DNA from 2 places in the Priestia sp. FSL W8-0524 genome. Region 2 is predicted to be linked to the other one. Evidence: riboswitches for the same ligand, from Rfam matches in the RefSeq annotation. Region 2 holds a riboswitch; the other holds the start of a gene.

Region 1 (7,512 bases), 470 kb from region 2:
GCATCTACTCACATTGAGCTTAGCAAGTGGAGTAACAAGGAAACCTATGATGTTCAAAAACAAGTTCTTGAGAAAAAAATGATAGCAGGAATTAAAACTATCATTCCTAACATTGAAGAAGCAGAGCATCAAATTTCAGGAGCTCCTAAAGCATGGGAAAGGTTCACTTCTCGCCCAAACGGCGGAGTGGGAGGCTTTCCGCAAACGTTAGATCATGCCTTGTTCAACAGCATTTCGCATCGATCTGGCTTACAAGGGCTGTGGTTATGCGGAGATACAGTGTTTCCGGGAGCGGGAACTATAGGCGTATCGGTAAGCGGCTATCATGTTTTTCAAAGTATAACGTCTCATCAGCATAGGTTACCTTAACGTTTCGGCCGGACAAACTACTAGTGCTTATACCATCAAAAAACACCGGCCCTATTACCATAGGGCCGGTGTTTTCAGGAGAGAAACAGCTTCCACCACTTCCGTTTTCGCTTCATATCAGCAGCGGCGGTTTGTCTGAAGGTTTGGACAAAATCACTAAACATTTCTTCGCGTTCAGCTACGCTTTGACGATGAAGCTTACGCTCTTTCTCCATTTCTTTCAAATAATAGACTCGTTCTTCATTCATCGAATCAATTAAATCACGAAGCTCTTCTGTCGTATTAGTTGAAGAATTATTTAATTTTTCAACCATAAATTTTACTTGATTCATTGCAACGGTAGAATTGCTTGAGAATCGGTCTAATAAATACTGCATTTCTTTAGAGGATTCATCCGCATTCTCCATGACATCTTTCATGAACAGGCGCATATCCTCTGTTTTTTCTTCCGCAATTGTTGAATAATCTTCAATCAAAGAAGTGACTTCATCAAACGATTTTTCGTTAGAACGGATAATTTTTTTAGACATATTTTCTACATCTCTTGCGCTGCGTTCTGAAGACTCAGAGATATATGCCCCGACCGACTCCACCATTTCTACAGTTTGAGTAGCACTTTTTTCAAGCTCTTTTTTTACTTCTCCGACAATTTCTTCCCGAACTTCATTTCGCATTCCTTCTCGCATTTCTTTTAACAAATCAGCTTTAAACGTATCAAGTACTTCAAACACATCTTCATAGCGGCGAACAGCTTCTACTAGTTCCCCTTGAAGCAGCTCTTTTTCATTCACGACAAGGTCGTTTGGTTTTGGTTCTTCAATAGAAGCAGAAATAGCCTGCTTTTCTTCTTCAGTAGCTAATCGTGCTTCAGGTATAGGAGGAGTCTTCTCTTGCTTATTCTCCGAAATGCTTTCCTGCTTTTCAGCAGCTTTTTTCTTTTCTTGCTTCATTTGTTTATTGGAGTGTTCTTGAAAATCAATGACGTTTTCTTTTTTAGCAGTTTTCAACTTTGCTGGTTCTTCTTCTTTTGAAACCGCTGCCTCTGATTCCATCACTAAATGCTCCTGCTCTTCTTGTTCCTTTATCAGCAGCTGAACATATTCTTTGACTTCATCTAACGTACATTGTTCATCAAACAGCTGTTTAATATCATTAAATAATTCAATTTGTTCCTCTGTATAGACACGGGCCCCATCTACTCGTTCAATTGTTAAATAGCTGCCCAATAATTTTTCCCATTGTTTTAACGTTTTCTTTTCTACCTCTAATTGATCACTTACTTTTTTAATTGTATACGTCTCCATCATTTTTCATTTCCTCCCTTATCTATTTTCATCCAACTATGTAATGGATTATTTGTTGTATGTTGTATTCACCATATCTTCACTTGTTTTCCTGCTAGGTGACAAAGGTTGTCAAAACTAGACGACATTAGCCTTCTATGTAAAGAAAACGCATATTTTGTAAAAAAATGTACAGAAATGCGCAAATGGCAAAAATGGAAAACATAAAAGAAAAGGAGAGTATAGAAAACAGTTGACGGGAAAAAATGAATCCTATAAGATAAGTTTAAATGTTTAAGTTCTTGAACATATAAACATAAGGAGTGAACACTATGTCACAGCATTATGCGCTCATCACCGGTGCGTCCGGAGGAATAGGTAAAGAGTTAGCTTATCAATTCGCAAAGGATGGCCATTCTTTAATTTTAGTTGCCAGAAGTGCTGATAAACTAACAGCGATTAGAGAGAATTTAAAATCTACTTATAATATTGACGTAATAACGGTTGTAAAGGATTTATCAAGAGAAGAAGAGATACAGTCACTGTATGAAGAACTTAAAAATAAAGAAATGCACGTTGATTATTTAGTGAACAATGCAGGTTTTGGACTATACGGTAAATTTATTGAAACAGCTTTAGATGAAGAGTTAAACATGATTGACTTAAATATCCGAGCATTAACTCATTTAACAAAATTATTTTTACCCGATATGGTCAAAAGAAATCACGGGAAAATTTTAAACATTGCGTCCGTTGCTGCATTTATGCCGGGTCCGCTTATGACAGTGTATTACGCAACGAAAGCGTACGTATTATCTTTCACAGAGGCCCTTGAAAATGAATTAAGAGGTACCAATGTAACGGTAAGTGCTCTATGCCCGGGTCCAACTAAAACGGGTTTTAGCGACCGGGCCCAGCTGAGCAATTCCAAGCTTTTTCAAAGCGGTGCAATGGATGTAGAAGCAGTTGCTAAAGCGGGCTATAAAAAATTTATGAAAGGGCAGACGGTTATCGTACCAGGAGTACAGTTTCGTTTCGCCACCTTCATCCCGCGCTTTGTACCAAGAAAGTGGCTTTCATCCGTTGTCCGCAGAACACAAGAAATTAAATAAAGGAGAATATTTATGAGTGAAAAAGCAGTGGAGTTATTTCGTGCCAGCATTCCTATTTTTCAGGCTCTAAGTGATTCAGCAAGACAAGATATTATTTTGCTGCTCGCGGAAAAAGAGCCTTTAACCGTTAATGAAATTGCAAACGAGTCTACTTTATCACGACCGGCAATTTCTCATCATTTAAAAATTTTACGTGATCAAAAGCTTGTGCAAATTGAGCAAAAAGGAACGCAGAGATATTATTCATTGGCTTTAAACGAGGCAGTTGAGCTATTAAAAAGCTTGCTTGCTACAGTTGAAGCTGAATGTTTATAGGGAGATGAAAGAGATGAACCACGAGCAATTCTATATCACAGATGAAACGGTCATTGAACATATTGTCTCTACACAAAAGCAGTATTTCTATGCACAAAAGACAAAGAGCATCAGCAGCCGCATTCAAGCGCTGAATAAGCTCAGAGACGCAGTCAAACAAAACGAGCAGAGAATTATGAATGCTTTAAAACAAGACTTGAATAAATCTGAAGTAGAGGCGTACACGTCGGAAATTGGGATTTTACTAGAGGAAATTCGGTTTACGCTTAAGCATTTAGCAAAATGGATGAAGCCTAAAAAAGTAAAAACCGCTTTAACACACGTGGGCTCTAAAGGGAAAATTGTGCCTGAACCGTATGGAGTCGCGTTAATTATTGCTCCGTGGAACTATCCGTTTCAATTAGCGCTGTCTCCTTTAGTAGGAGCGATTGCTGCTGGAAACACGGCGATTATAAAGCCTTCTGAATTAACGCCTAGCGTATCTCGGGTTATACAAGAATTACTAGCTGAGGCTTTTGATCCCGCATTTGTGACGGTGATTGAAGGCGCTGTAGACACGACGAGCCTGCTTTTAAAACAGCCCCTCGATTATATTTTCTTTACGGGAAGTGTAAATGTAGGGAAAATTATTATGCAAGAAGCAGGGAAGCAGCTTATTCCCGTCACGCTGGAGCTAGGAGGAAAAAGTCCTTGCATTGTACATGAAGATGCAAACCTAGATCTTGCAGCGAAGCGAATTATGTTTGGCAAAGGAATGAATGCAGGCCAAACGTGCGTTGCTCCTGATTATTTGCTCGTGCATAAAAAGGTAAAAGCGCAGCTAGTGGAGAAACTTCGCGAAGCGATTTATCAATTTTACGGTAGTAATCCGCTTGAAAGTGAGCGCTACGGCCGTATTGTCAGTGAGCGCCATTTTATTCGGCTAGTTGAGTTTTTAAAAGACGGAAACGCTATAGTTGGAGGCGGGTATAATAAAAGTACGCTCACAATAGAACCTACGGTGTTAAGTGAAGTAAGCTGGACATCAGACGTTATGCAAGAAGAAATTTTTGGGCCTATTCTTCCTATGATTGAATACGAAACGCTAGACGAAGTTATTCATAAAGTTCAAGAAAAAGCTAAGCCGTTAGCTCTTTACTTGTTTACGGAAAGTGCAAATGTACAAAATGTCATAACGGAGCGTCTTTCATTTGGAGGAGGCTGTATAAATGATACGCTTATGCATATCGCTACGCCATATTTACCCTTTGGCGGAGTTGGAGAAAGCGGTACGGGCCAATATCATGGAAAAGACAGCTTTCAGACATTTTCTCATTTTAAAAGCATGCTGTCTCAAACAACCAAGTTTGATTTGTCATTCCGCTATCCTTCAGAGAAACAAAACTTGAAAATGATTAAAAAATTATTGAAATAAAAAGCCTCCTGATAGGAGGCTTTTTCGTTATTTTGAAAGTGAAAGCTGAGAAAGCGGCCATTTTTCTTGTGTATACGCCATTTCCCAAAATAAATACTCCAGCTCACAGCTTTTGATAAAGTGATCTTTCATACGATTACGTTCTTCTTCAGTCGCTTGCTCGGCGAGTTCATCAAGCTTGTTACAAAACCATTGTGTTGTGCCATTCATTTCTTCATTATTATAAAACTGAATCCATTCATAAAAAGGATGAGAAGGAGATGGATTTACTTGTTCTGTAATGCGCTGGCCAATTTCAACGTACGTCCACGGACATGGAAGAAGCACGGCAATGATTTCCGCTAAGCTGCCTGTATGCGCAACGCTTGTCATATGGTTAATGTAGTGGCTGGCCGTTGGTGAAAGAGCCTCAGTGTGGAGGTCTTCATAGCGTACGCCTGCTACTTCACAAAAATTATTATGAGGGTGTACTTCACTATGTAATACCGTAGAAATGCCGGCATTAAAGGCTTCCATTTCGGTACGCGTGCGGCATTTTGTTAAAGCAGCGCCGTAAATGCGGACAAATGCTGTTAAGTATTCGTAGTCTTGAGAAACGTAGTGAATAAGCGCCTCTTTTGGCACGTCTCCTTCAGCAATTCCTTTAATAAAAGGGTGGTTAAAAATGGCTTCGTAAATATAGTTTGCTTCTTGTCTTAATTGAGATGAAAATGACATCAAAATCCTCCTTTAATATGAGGAAGTCACAAACAAGCACATAAAGGAAATAAAAAACACTCCGTTTATAAACGGAGTGGCAAAGGACAGTACAAAACTGAACATTGCCACTTTCCTACGCTGGTATGAGCCAGATCAGGTTCAAAGGGATCAAGAAAACTTGTCTCAGCCGGTCGGCACCCCTAGTGGACTTCCTATTAGTCTATGTTTAACTTACCATATATTCTGAAAAATAGAAAGCGTTATGGAAAATTGTTCCCTAACGGTTTTTATCTCTTAAAGAGGTAGCTTCTTGAAGCTATTTTTAATCATTTTTGTTTAAAAATGCATATTTTTAGGGAAGAAGAGGTATTAATGAAGGGAAGAGCCGTTTTCGTCTCCGAAACATTCCCATATAAATAGAAGAAAGGAGAGAACAAAATGGCAAAATTTCGTTTGTATGCTGTATTAAATGCAGTAGGCTTGGCTATTACACTTCTTGTGAATTATTTAGCAAATGCGATTCCAATAGGAGGCAAAACAACGGCAGAGGCTTCTGCGCAAGTTCCTACGTTGTTTACACCAGCCGGTTATGCCTTTGCTATCTGGGGCGTTATTTATTTGTTATTAACCATTTGGGTTATACGCCAATTTTTTGCAAGAGAAGATCAAAAAGAAATATATGCACGTATAGGCATTTGGTTTTTTCTAAACTGTTTGTTAAATAGTGCGTGGATCTTTATTTTCCAAAACGATTACTATAAGTTATCCCTTTTAGTTATGCTCTTTATTTTAGGCACATTAATGATTGTATATTCCATTATTCAGCATTCTCGGATGACGACATGGTTTATGCGTCTGCCGATTTCGCTTTATCTTGGATGGATTTCTGTTGCGACTATTGTTAATGTATTTGTCGTATTTCAAGCAAATGGAATACAGCACTTGCTTGGCCTAAATGAATTAGCATGGACGATTATTATGCTGCTGGTAGGGGCTGCGCTGGGCATTATGTTTACATTAAAAAACCGAGACGCTGTTTATCCGCTTGTTTTTATTTGGGCTTATATTGCCATTGCGGTGAAACAAAGTGGAAATCAGCCAATTGTCATTACTGTTATCATCTCGATTGTTTTATTAGCAATTGCTATTATTGTGGGACTGATTAAACGCTATAGACGTTTTTAAAAAGAAGCTCTAGCTTTTGTAAGCTAGAGCTTTTTATGATGCTCTTTTGATTGTAAAAAAGCAGCTGTAAAAGCAATTAAGCTAATTAAAATACCAAAAGGAACAACAATTGGTACGAATGATAAAATAAATGTCATAAGCGTAACCTCCATGTTGCATCGGTGCATAATGAAAAATTCAACTTTTTAAATTGAAGTTCCGCTATTATAGTATGCTAGGCTTTATGTTTGGAGCCTATATGTTTAGAAATAAACGAAAAAGGCAACATACGTTACATATAGTTTATATAGGAGGAGTTAAAATGGAAACATATTTAGTGGCTTACACAGATAAAGACGATATGGAATATAAACAAGTGACGTGCGAGAGTTATGAAGATGCAGAGCGTACGGTTCTTCGTTTAGAGAGAGAAGGGCATATGCATATTGAAGAAATATCAAATCAAGAAGCCTACCGTGGAGACGAATCATCGTACAGAGAATAATTTTTGAATAGAAACATCAAACTCAAAATGAAGAGGCAGCTGCTTCTTCATTTTTTCTATTCTATATAGATATCGTTTTATAGAAAAAAGTAAAACGGGAATGATTTTCTTCTGCATTTATGGTACAGTACTAATCAGGTGAGTTTTGAGTTTAGAAGAGGAGAGAGTAACATTATATGAGTAAAGGAAATCAGTGGTCTTCACGCCTCGGTTTTATTTTAGCATCTGCTGGGGCAGCAATTGGTCTAGGAGCGATATGGAAATTTCCATACGTAACCGGAACCAGTGGCGGTGGAGCATTTTTTGCGTTGTTTATTTTATTTACAATTTTTATTGGATTGCCGCTTCTGTTGGCAGAATTTATCATTGGAAGACATACGGGAAAAGAAGCGATTAGTGCTTATAAGGCAATTGCTCCAAAGTCCGCTTGGGTATGGATTGGCAGGCTGGGAGTACTCAGCTGTGTCGTTTTGCTTTCCTTTTACAGCGTCGTTGGCGGCTGGGTGATTTTATATACGATTATGAGCGTAACCGGTATGCTAAGCGGAAAAGAGTACGGCCCGTTGTTCAATGCCGTCATTAGCCAACCTTATGTGGTATTAGGTGCACAAGCGCTGTTTTTATTAATTACAGTGTTTGTTATTTCAAAAG
Region 2 (7,512 bases):
AATGGTAGCTGTAAGCTCAATCACCGCTACTTCTTTTACCCCGATTAAATTTAGTAAAACAAAGAAAATAAAGGCACCTACCGTTGCATATACAGGGTTAACGGCTGGGATAAGAAAGTGCAGGTATGCTCCTGTTGATACCGCAATAGCAGGAGGAGCAAAAATAAATTCAAGCAAGCATGCAATTCCGGCGATATATCCGCCAAAAGGTCCAAGTGCTCTTCTTGCATAAGCTGAAGGTCCACCAGCTTGCGGGATAGATGTTGAAAGCTCTGCATAGCTGAACATAAACGTTGTGTAAAACACCGTTACAATTAAGGTTGCAATTGCAAGTCCGATAATCCCGCCTTGTTCAAACCCGTAGTTCCACCCAAAGTATTGTCCTGAAATAACCATACCAACTGAAATAGCCCATAAATGAATAGGTTTTAATTGTTTTTGTAACGCCATACGTTCTCCTCCTTTTGATGTTTAGACAATAAGATGTACACCGCTTGTTTGCTGCTTAATCATTTTGTCAATCATGGTACCGATATGTGCGGCTGCCTCAATAGGAGGCGTTCCTCTTTTATGAATATTAGAAATAACCATACGATCAGACTCTTTTTTGCCTTTGCTAGGTTCATAGCACATGTAAGCACTCATGGATTCAGCACTGACCAGCCCAGGTCGCTCTCCAATCAATAGCACAAGTGCTTTTGGCTTTATGACTTCACCAATTTCATCCATACATGCAACTCGTCCTCCTTTTACAAAAAACGAAGTCCCGATACGAAGTCCATATGACTCCAGTGAATCAATTAAAGCAGGATACACGTCGCTCATGTTTTCTTCAATTGCCTTAGCGCTCAGTCCATCTGATACCACTACTTGTACATCAGGCTGTGGCACGCAGTTTTTTAAAATCTCTTTCTTAGCGCCATCTGCTAATAACCTCCCTTGATCCGGCCGTTTTAAATAATGTTCTTTTGACTCCGCGCGTGTATTCACAGAAAAAAGGTTAAACTCAGATAGAATATCTTCTGAAACTGAGCCGTATACAGAGTCTACGGCTGCGGCATGATCTGTGCGAAAAGATAAAACGTCTTTTGTTAGCGGCCTTGTTCCCGTACGACCAACACCTATGCGGGCAGGGGTAAATTGTTTCAGTGTTTCAAGCGGATCGCGATTTGACTTTGGTATCATAGTAAGCACCTTCCTTAAATCAAATTCATAAAAATAGTTGGGTCTCCAGCTCTTGATGTGAAGCGTCCGTTTTCCATAATACGCTGATCTTCAAGCCATTTTTGAAATAACGGAGTTGGGGTACGGCCGAGTACATTGCGCACGGTTGCGATATCATGATAACTAAGAGACTGATAGTTTAGCATGCAGTCATCAGCCATGGGCACTCCTATTACAAAGTTCACCCCAGCTGTTCCTAGAAGCATACTTAAATTATCCATATCGTTTTGATCAGCATCCATGTGATTGGTGTAACATACGTCTACTCCCATAGGCAAGCCGTGCATTTTGCCCATAAAGTGATCTTCTAGCCCAGCTCGCAGGACTTGTTTGCTGTTATATAAATATTCAGGTCCAATAAATCCAACAACCGTGTTAACTAAGAAAGGCTTGTAGTGGCGAGCTAAGCCGTAGCATCTAGCTTCGAGCGTTACTTGATCAATATTATAGTGGGCTTCTGCTGACAGTTCAGAACCTTGTCCTGTTTCAAAATACCAGCGGTTCGGACCTTTTGCTGTCCCTTTTTCATGAATTAACGCTGTCGCTTCATCGAGCATAGACAGTGAAATCCCAAATGAATCATTACCGGCTTCTGTGCCTGCTAAACTTTGGAAAATCAAGTCAGCAGCTGCTCCTTTTTCGATTGCTCTCATTTGACTCGTCACATGTGATAATACACAGTTTTGAGTAGGAATTGACCATTGGTTGATTATATTTTTTGTTTCATTTAAAAGCGCGTAGATATTATCCGTTGTATCAATAACAGGGTTAATTCCGATAACCGCATCTCCAATTCCATAGCTTAACGCTTCGTAGAGAGATGCTCTCATTCCTTTTAAGTTATCTGAAGGATGATTAGGCTGGGCTCTTGAAGCCAATACGCCTTTTTGACCGATAGTCGTTTGACAAGTAGTTTGCACTTCTATCTTGGCAGCTCCTTGAATTAAATCTAAATTGGACATAATTTTAGTAGCTGCCGCAATCATTTCGCTGTTTAATCCCTTGCTAAGCGCAAGAAGGTCTTCTCCGGTATGCTCATCAGATAAGATGTATTCTCTTAACTCCCCTACTGTCCAATTTTTAATAATGTCGTAAACCGATGAATCAATCTGACTTTCGATTAATGCCGAGACGTTGTCTTCATCTGCGCTTAGCAGCGGGTAATTTCGAATATCAGCAAGTGTGATATCAGCTAGCACTTGTTTGGCTGCCATTCGTTCTTTCATTGACTCAGCGCTAACTCCTGCGAGCTGATCTCCAGAACGTTCTTCGTTTGCTTTGGCCATAATTTCTTTCAAGCTATAAAATGAAAATGTTTCTCCTAACAACCGGGTAGTTTTAAACATCGTTTCCTCCTTGTATGTTCAGTTGATTATGATGAAAAAGCGAGTGTTTTAATCGAAACAGAGATTGCCTCTCCAGCTACGCGTAACCCTAGATCGATATAATCTCCGTGGGTAAAGTCAATTTGATCTAAACAAATAATTTCTAATTCGTTCTCCTGTTTGGCTAGTGCTTGTCCTAAAGCTTTAGCAATATCCTGCTCGCATAAAACAACGAGGCACTTAGCTCCTTTAAAACAAGCACCAAATTCAGCGCTTATTACTTTTGCTAATTCTTGCAGCATTATATAGCTGCAGTAAGGGAAATGAGATAAAGCAATAGCAACGGGAGGATCTTCTGCGCTGAAAACAGTTGAAGCCTGCATACATGCCGTTCGAGCTCTTTCTTGAAACAGCTGCGGATTCCACTCCTCCTCTTGCTGTACGGGTATCTCTATAATCGGAATATTTTTTAGCGGCAGCCGCTTTGATTTAATGTATACGGTTGATCCGCTAACTTCTGTATTTTGCATACCAGCTCCAATGACAGTGGCTCGCGTTGTTTCAGCGGCTTGAGATACCTGTATGGCTTGAAACTGATAAGCTAGCAGCGGACCAATGTCTCCGTGTATGGCCACTTCCTTCACTGTTTTTGGTTTCTCCTTCTCTATCATGGCTCCTACTCCTCCCGAGACCATGATTGTCTCTGGCCGAGTAGAAGATCTTGTATGAGGGGAAACGAGCAGCAAAGAGGTTTGCTTCAGTGCGCTCACATAATCCACGGTTTCTTTAGCTAGCAATTTGCAAATAGACGAGAGTTTTTCAAATGTTGCTTTTTCGCCTTCTTGAAGCATCAGAGAATTATTTTTTAAAAATTCAGTTAAATAAGACGAAACGTAGGTAACAATACCATCTTCGTTTAGTCGAATTAATCTTCCGCCTACATGCAGGGTAAACGTTTCAATCACTTTTCCATTTTGACATAAGGCGATGTTAGCAGTGCCTCCACCTACATCAATATTGGCAATCACTTTATTGGTTTCAGCAGAATGTTCGATTGCTCCCGATCCTTTTGCCGCTAACATTCCTTCTAAGTCAGCACCAGCTGTTGCAACAACAAAATTCCCAGCGTGTTCAGCTAGATAGTGAACGATACTCTCTGCATTTTGCTTCCGAGCCGTTTCTCCTGTGATGATCACAGCACCCGCCTCCACTTGATCTAAGGAGATCCCTGCTTTTTTGTACTCTTTTTCTAGTAATAGCGTTAACCTTCGAACATCGATTTCAACCTCGTTTACCATAGGTGTTGTATAGATGGAACTTGCATACGTTACGCGACGATCAATAATTTGACAGCCTGGCAGCGTAAACTGATTTTGTTGATTTGCTATTAACAGTTTGCTTACAATCAGTTTTGTTGTGCTTGTTCCAATATCTAAACCTATGCTCGTGATCCATTTCTGTAGCATACGATCAATCCTTTATCTCGTTTGAATATGTTGACTATCATAAAACAGTTTTTTGAATATTTCACTAACTATGTTATCAAACCTGACACACTTTTGTGTAAACAAAGGTGACAAATAAGAAAAAAGACTAAATCTTGGCAGATTTAGTCTTTTTTCTTATGATGAGTGTGATTTAGTTACAATCATTCTTGATGCCGATGGAATTAACAATGAAAGGATAATTAGACATGATAGCAACGACCCAATCATCGAAATCCCATTCATCGAGAAAGAATACCATAGAACAGGCATTCCTTTTGGTGCAGCAAATCCCCAAAATATTAAACCGGCAATAAAATGGCAAAAATAACGAGCAAAACTTCCTATAATTAAAGATAAGATAATAAAAAAGAAAGCTTTTGATCTTTGATTATTAGCTAAATATCCTTTAATAGAACTAGAGAAAATCCCGCCAAATCCAATAAAGGTAACAGCGATAATATACTCTATAAAAGCTTGCAACGGGGTTAAAATATACGCATTTCCTAAAGCTAGTTGCAATATTCCCCATAGAAATCCAGATAAAGCTCCTCCTTTAACTCCCCATCGAAAACACATAATAAAGATAGGAACCATAGAGAACGAAATGCTTACACCTATTGCAATTTTTATAGAAGGTAAAAGATCAATCAAAAAAGCCAATGCTGCAAAAATAGCTATTTCAATTTTAGCCTGTAAAGGTAATGCTTTATTCACGTTTCTCACTCCTGTTTTTGAATCATTCATATCAAACGGTTTACACAGGAGTAAGCAAATATATGCTACTATTCCCACATTCCTACGCTAGCGTTAACTAACAGGTTCGAAGGGTCTGAACATTTCGTTCACTCTCAGCACGGCGGCTCCCCCTGTGGTACGTTTGGATATTTATGTAGTATAAAGACAATGTTTATTATACCATACGTAACAAAATAGATTCGAGAGATTTCAAAGATGTTTCTATTTTCTGAATCTATTTTTTATAATGACAATCGTTTTAGTATTTGTTATACTTCTTTTATGTCAATTGAATATAAAAAACCCTCATCCTAATCGATGAGGTAGAGGTCGCAGTTTTTAATAGTAAAGTAACGGAAATGCAGAGAACATTGAGGATGTTGCTTGAAAGGAAAAATTGCCGAAGTTTAAATCACTTCTCGGTTGATTTAAGCTGGGGCTGTCTCCGAACAGGAACAGAACTGTCACATCATGCGAGTGATGTGAAGAGCTATCTTCACGGAAGGTTGACGCGGTTTTCAGATTTAAAAGCGCGCACATATACTGCGGGCTTTTTTTATGTTATCCCGTCTCTTTCCGTACATTCGAAAGGAGTATTTATCTATGCAAGAGCAGCAAGAATTAAAACGTGGGTTGAAATCTCGCCACTTAACGATGATTTCATTAGGAGGAGCCATCGGAACCGGCTTATTCCTAGCAAGTGGTGGAGCAATTCACACAGCAGGACCTGGGGGAGCGCTTTTAGCTTACGCTATTATTGGCGTAATGGTTTACTTTTTGATGACCAGTCTAGCAGAGCTCGCAGCTTATATGCCTGAAGCTGGTTCATTTAGTACGTATGCGTCTCGTTTTGTAGATCCATCCTTTGGTTTCGCTCTCGGCTGGAACTACTGGTATAACTGGGCTATTACGATTGCAGCTGAATTATCCGCTGGAGCCCTTATTATGAAATTTTGGTTCCCGAACTCTTCTTCTATTTTATGGAGTGCCCTGTTTTTATTAATTATGTTTGGGCTTAACTACCTTTCTGTAAAAGGATTTGGTGAATCTGAATTTTGGTTTTCGTTAATTAAAGTAGTAACGGTTATTATCTTTTTAGTTATTGGTATTATGATGATTTTTGGTATCTTTAACAATGAAGCACCAGGTTTTAAAAACTTCACGCTTGGTGATGGACCGATTCACGGTGGATTCTTCACTGTACTAGGTATCTTTATGGCAGCTGGTTTTTCATTCCAAGGAACAGAGTTGCTTGGAGTCGCAGCTGGAGAAAGTGAAGATCCGGAAAAAACGGTTCCTCGCGCAGTTAAACAAGTCTTCTGGCGCATCTTGTTATTTTATATTTTAGCTATTTTTGTTATTGGAATGCTTATTCCATACACAGCGAATTCATTAGCAAGTGATGACGTGCGAGTAAGTCCGTTTACTTTAATATTCGAACGAGCAGGTCTGGCGTTTGCAGCATCAGCGATTAATGCCGTTATTTTAACAGCTGTTTTATCTGCTGGTAACTCAGGCATGTATGCTTCTACGCGTATGCTGTGGAACTTAGCGAAAGATGGAAAAGCACCAAGGTTCTTAGCAAAAGTGAATAAACGAGGCGTTCCAGTTAATGCCTTAATCGCAACGGCACTTGTCGGTACACTTGCATTTGGTGCTTCATTTTTTGGAGACGGTGCGGTATATACGTGGTTACTTAACGCTTCTGGTATGTCTGGTTTTATTGCTTGGTTAGGAATTGCGATCAGCCACTATCGTTTTAGAAGAGCATTTGTTGCTCAAGGTCATGATTTGAGTGAACTTCCATATCATGCAAAACTTTTCCCATTTGGCCCTATCTTTGCCTTTATTTTATGTGCCGTTGTTATTTTAGGCCAAAACTATTCGGCGTTTATGGGTGACTCGATTGACTGGTACGGTGTACTTGTTTCTTATATCGGACTTCCTTTATTCTTAATTGTGTGGTTAGGATACAAATGGACGAAAAAATCGAAGCTTATCCCGTTAAAAGAATGTCAAGTAACAGTGAAAAAATACGAATAAAAAAAGCTCTCTATTCTTTGGGACTGACCCCCTAGAGTGAGACAAATAAAAAACACCTTTAAGTTAAAAAACGGGTATGTAGTACCTAACAATAACTTGGAGGTGTTTTTTCTATGGGGACAAGAGTCAGTTATCCGGTAGAAATAAAATTAAAAGCGATTGAAATGAGATTAGCTGGTATACCTGTAAAAGAAGTATTGTCACAGCTGAATATTCGTAATCATACCCAATTGAAAACGTGGATGACATGGTATAAAAATGGAGAAATGCATCGATTTGGACAGCCTGTAGGCAAGCAGTATTCATATGGAAAAGGTCCTGAATTTAAAAGCGAGACGTCTAAGTTAGAGGCAGAGAACCGGCAGTTAAAGCAACAGATTGAGATCTTAAAAAAGTACAAGGAATTGGAAAGGAAGTGGTACCAGAAATTGTAGTAAACACAGTGGAAGAGCTAAAAGGTCAGGTGCCTATTTATCAAATCTGTTTACATCTTAATATCCCTCGATCCACTTACTATCGTTGGAAGCAACATACAAAACGGGATACATTAAAGAAATGGATGGAACAACAAGTTGGTGAACAATGTCATAAACACAAGTTTCGATATGGCTATCGAAAGATTACAGCATTACTCAATCGAACGATGAAGATTAATCATAAGTTTGTGCAGCGTGCCATGCAGAAGTATGGTTGGCAAT

What was found. Region 2 has a riboswitch for thiamine pyrophosphate ahead of thiT (energy-coupled thiamine transporter ThiT). Riboswitches for the same ligand answer to the same signal wherever they lie in the genome.
Region 1: another riboswitch for thiamine pyrophosphate. It lies ahead of tenA (thiaminase II); the one in region 2 lies ahead of thiT (energy-coupled thiamine transporter ThiT).

Annotation. Positions count from the first base shown of each region.
Region 1 is NZ_JBBOUG010000001.1:1,839,132-1,846,643, forward strand. It holds gene NST66_RS09200 (phytoene desaturase family protein) at 1-369, shown strand, start outside; gene NST66_RS09205 (helix-turn-helix domain-containing protein) at 444-1,676, opposite strand; gene NST66_RS09210 (SDR family NAD(P)-dependent oxidoreductase) at 1,985-2,764, shown strand; gene NST66_RS09215 (ArsR/SmtB family transcription factor) at 2,777-3,079, shown strand; gene NST66_RS09220 (aldehyde dehydrogenase) at 3,093-4,493, shown strand; gene tenA (thiaminase II) at 4,521-5,210, opposite strand; TPP riboswitch at 5,306-5,404, opposite strand; gene NST66_RS09230 (TspO/MBR family protein) at 5,631-6,377, shown strand; gene NST66_RS09235 (hypothetical protein) at 6,679-6,861, shown strand; gene NST66_RS09240 (sodium-dependent transporter) at 7,038-7,512, shown strand, end outside.
Region 2 is NZ_JBBOUG010000001.1:2,310,403-2,317,914, forward strand. It holds gene eat (ethanolamine permease) at 1-450, opposite strand, end outside; gene eutC (ethanolamine ammonia-lyase subunit EutC) at 472-1,185, opposite strand; gene NST66_RS11705 (ethanolamine ammonia-lyase subunit EutB) at 1,200-2,570, opposite strand; gene NST66_RS11710 (ethanolamine ammonia-lyase reactivating factor EutA) at 2,597-4,015, opposite strand; gene thiT (energy-coupled thiamine transporter ThiT) at 4,172-4,780, opposite strand; TPP riboswitch at 4,813-4,913, opposite strand; lysine riboswitch at 5,088-5,272, shown strand; gene NST66_RS11720 (amino acid permease) at 5,375-6,814, shown strand; one part of gene NST66_RS11725 (IS3 family transposase) at 6,928-7,198, shown strand; one part of gene NST66_RS11725 (IS3 family transposase) at 7,198-7,512, shown strand, end outside.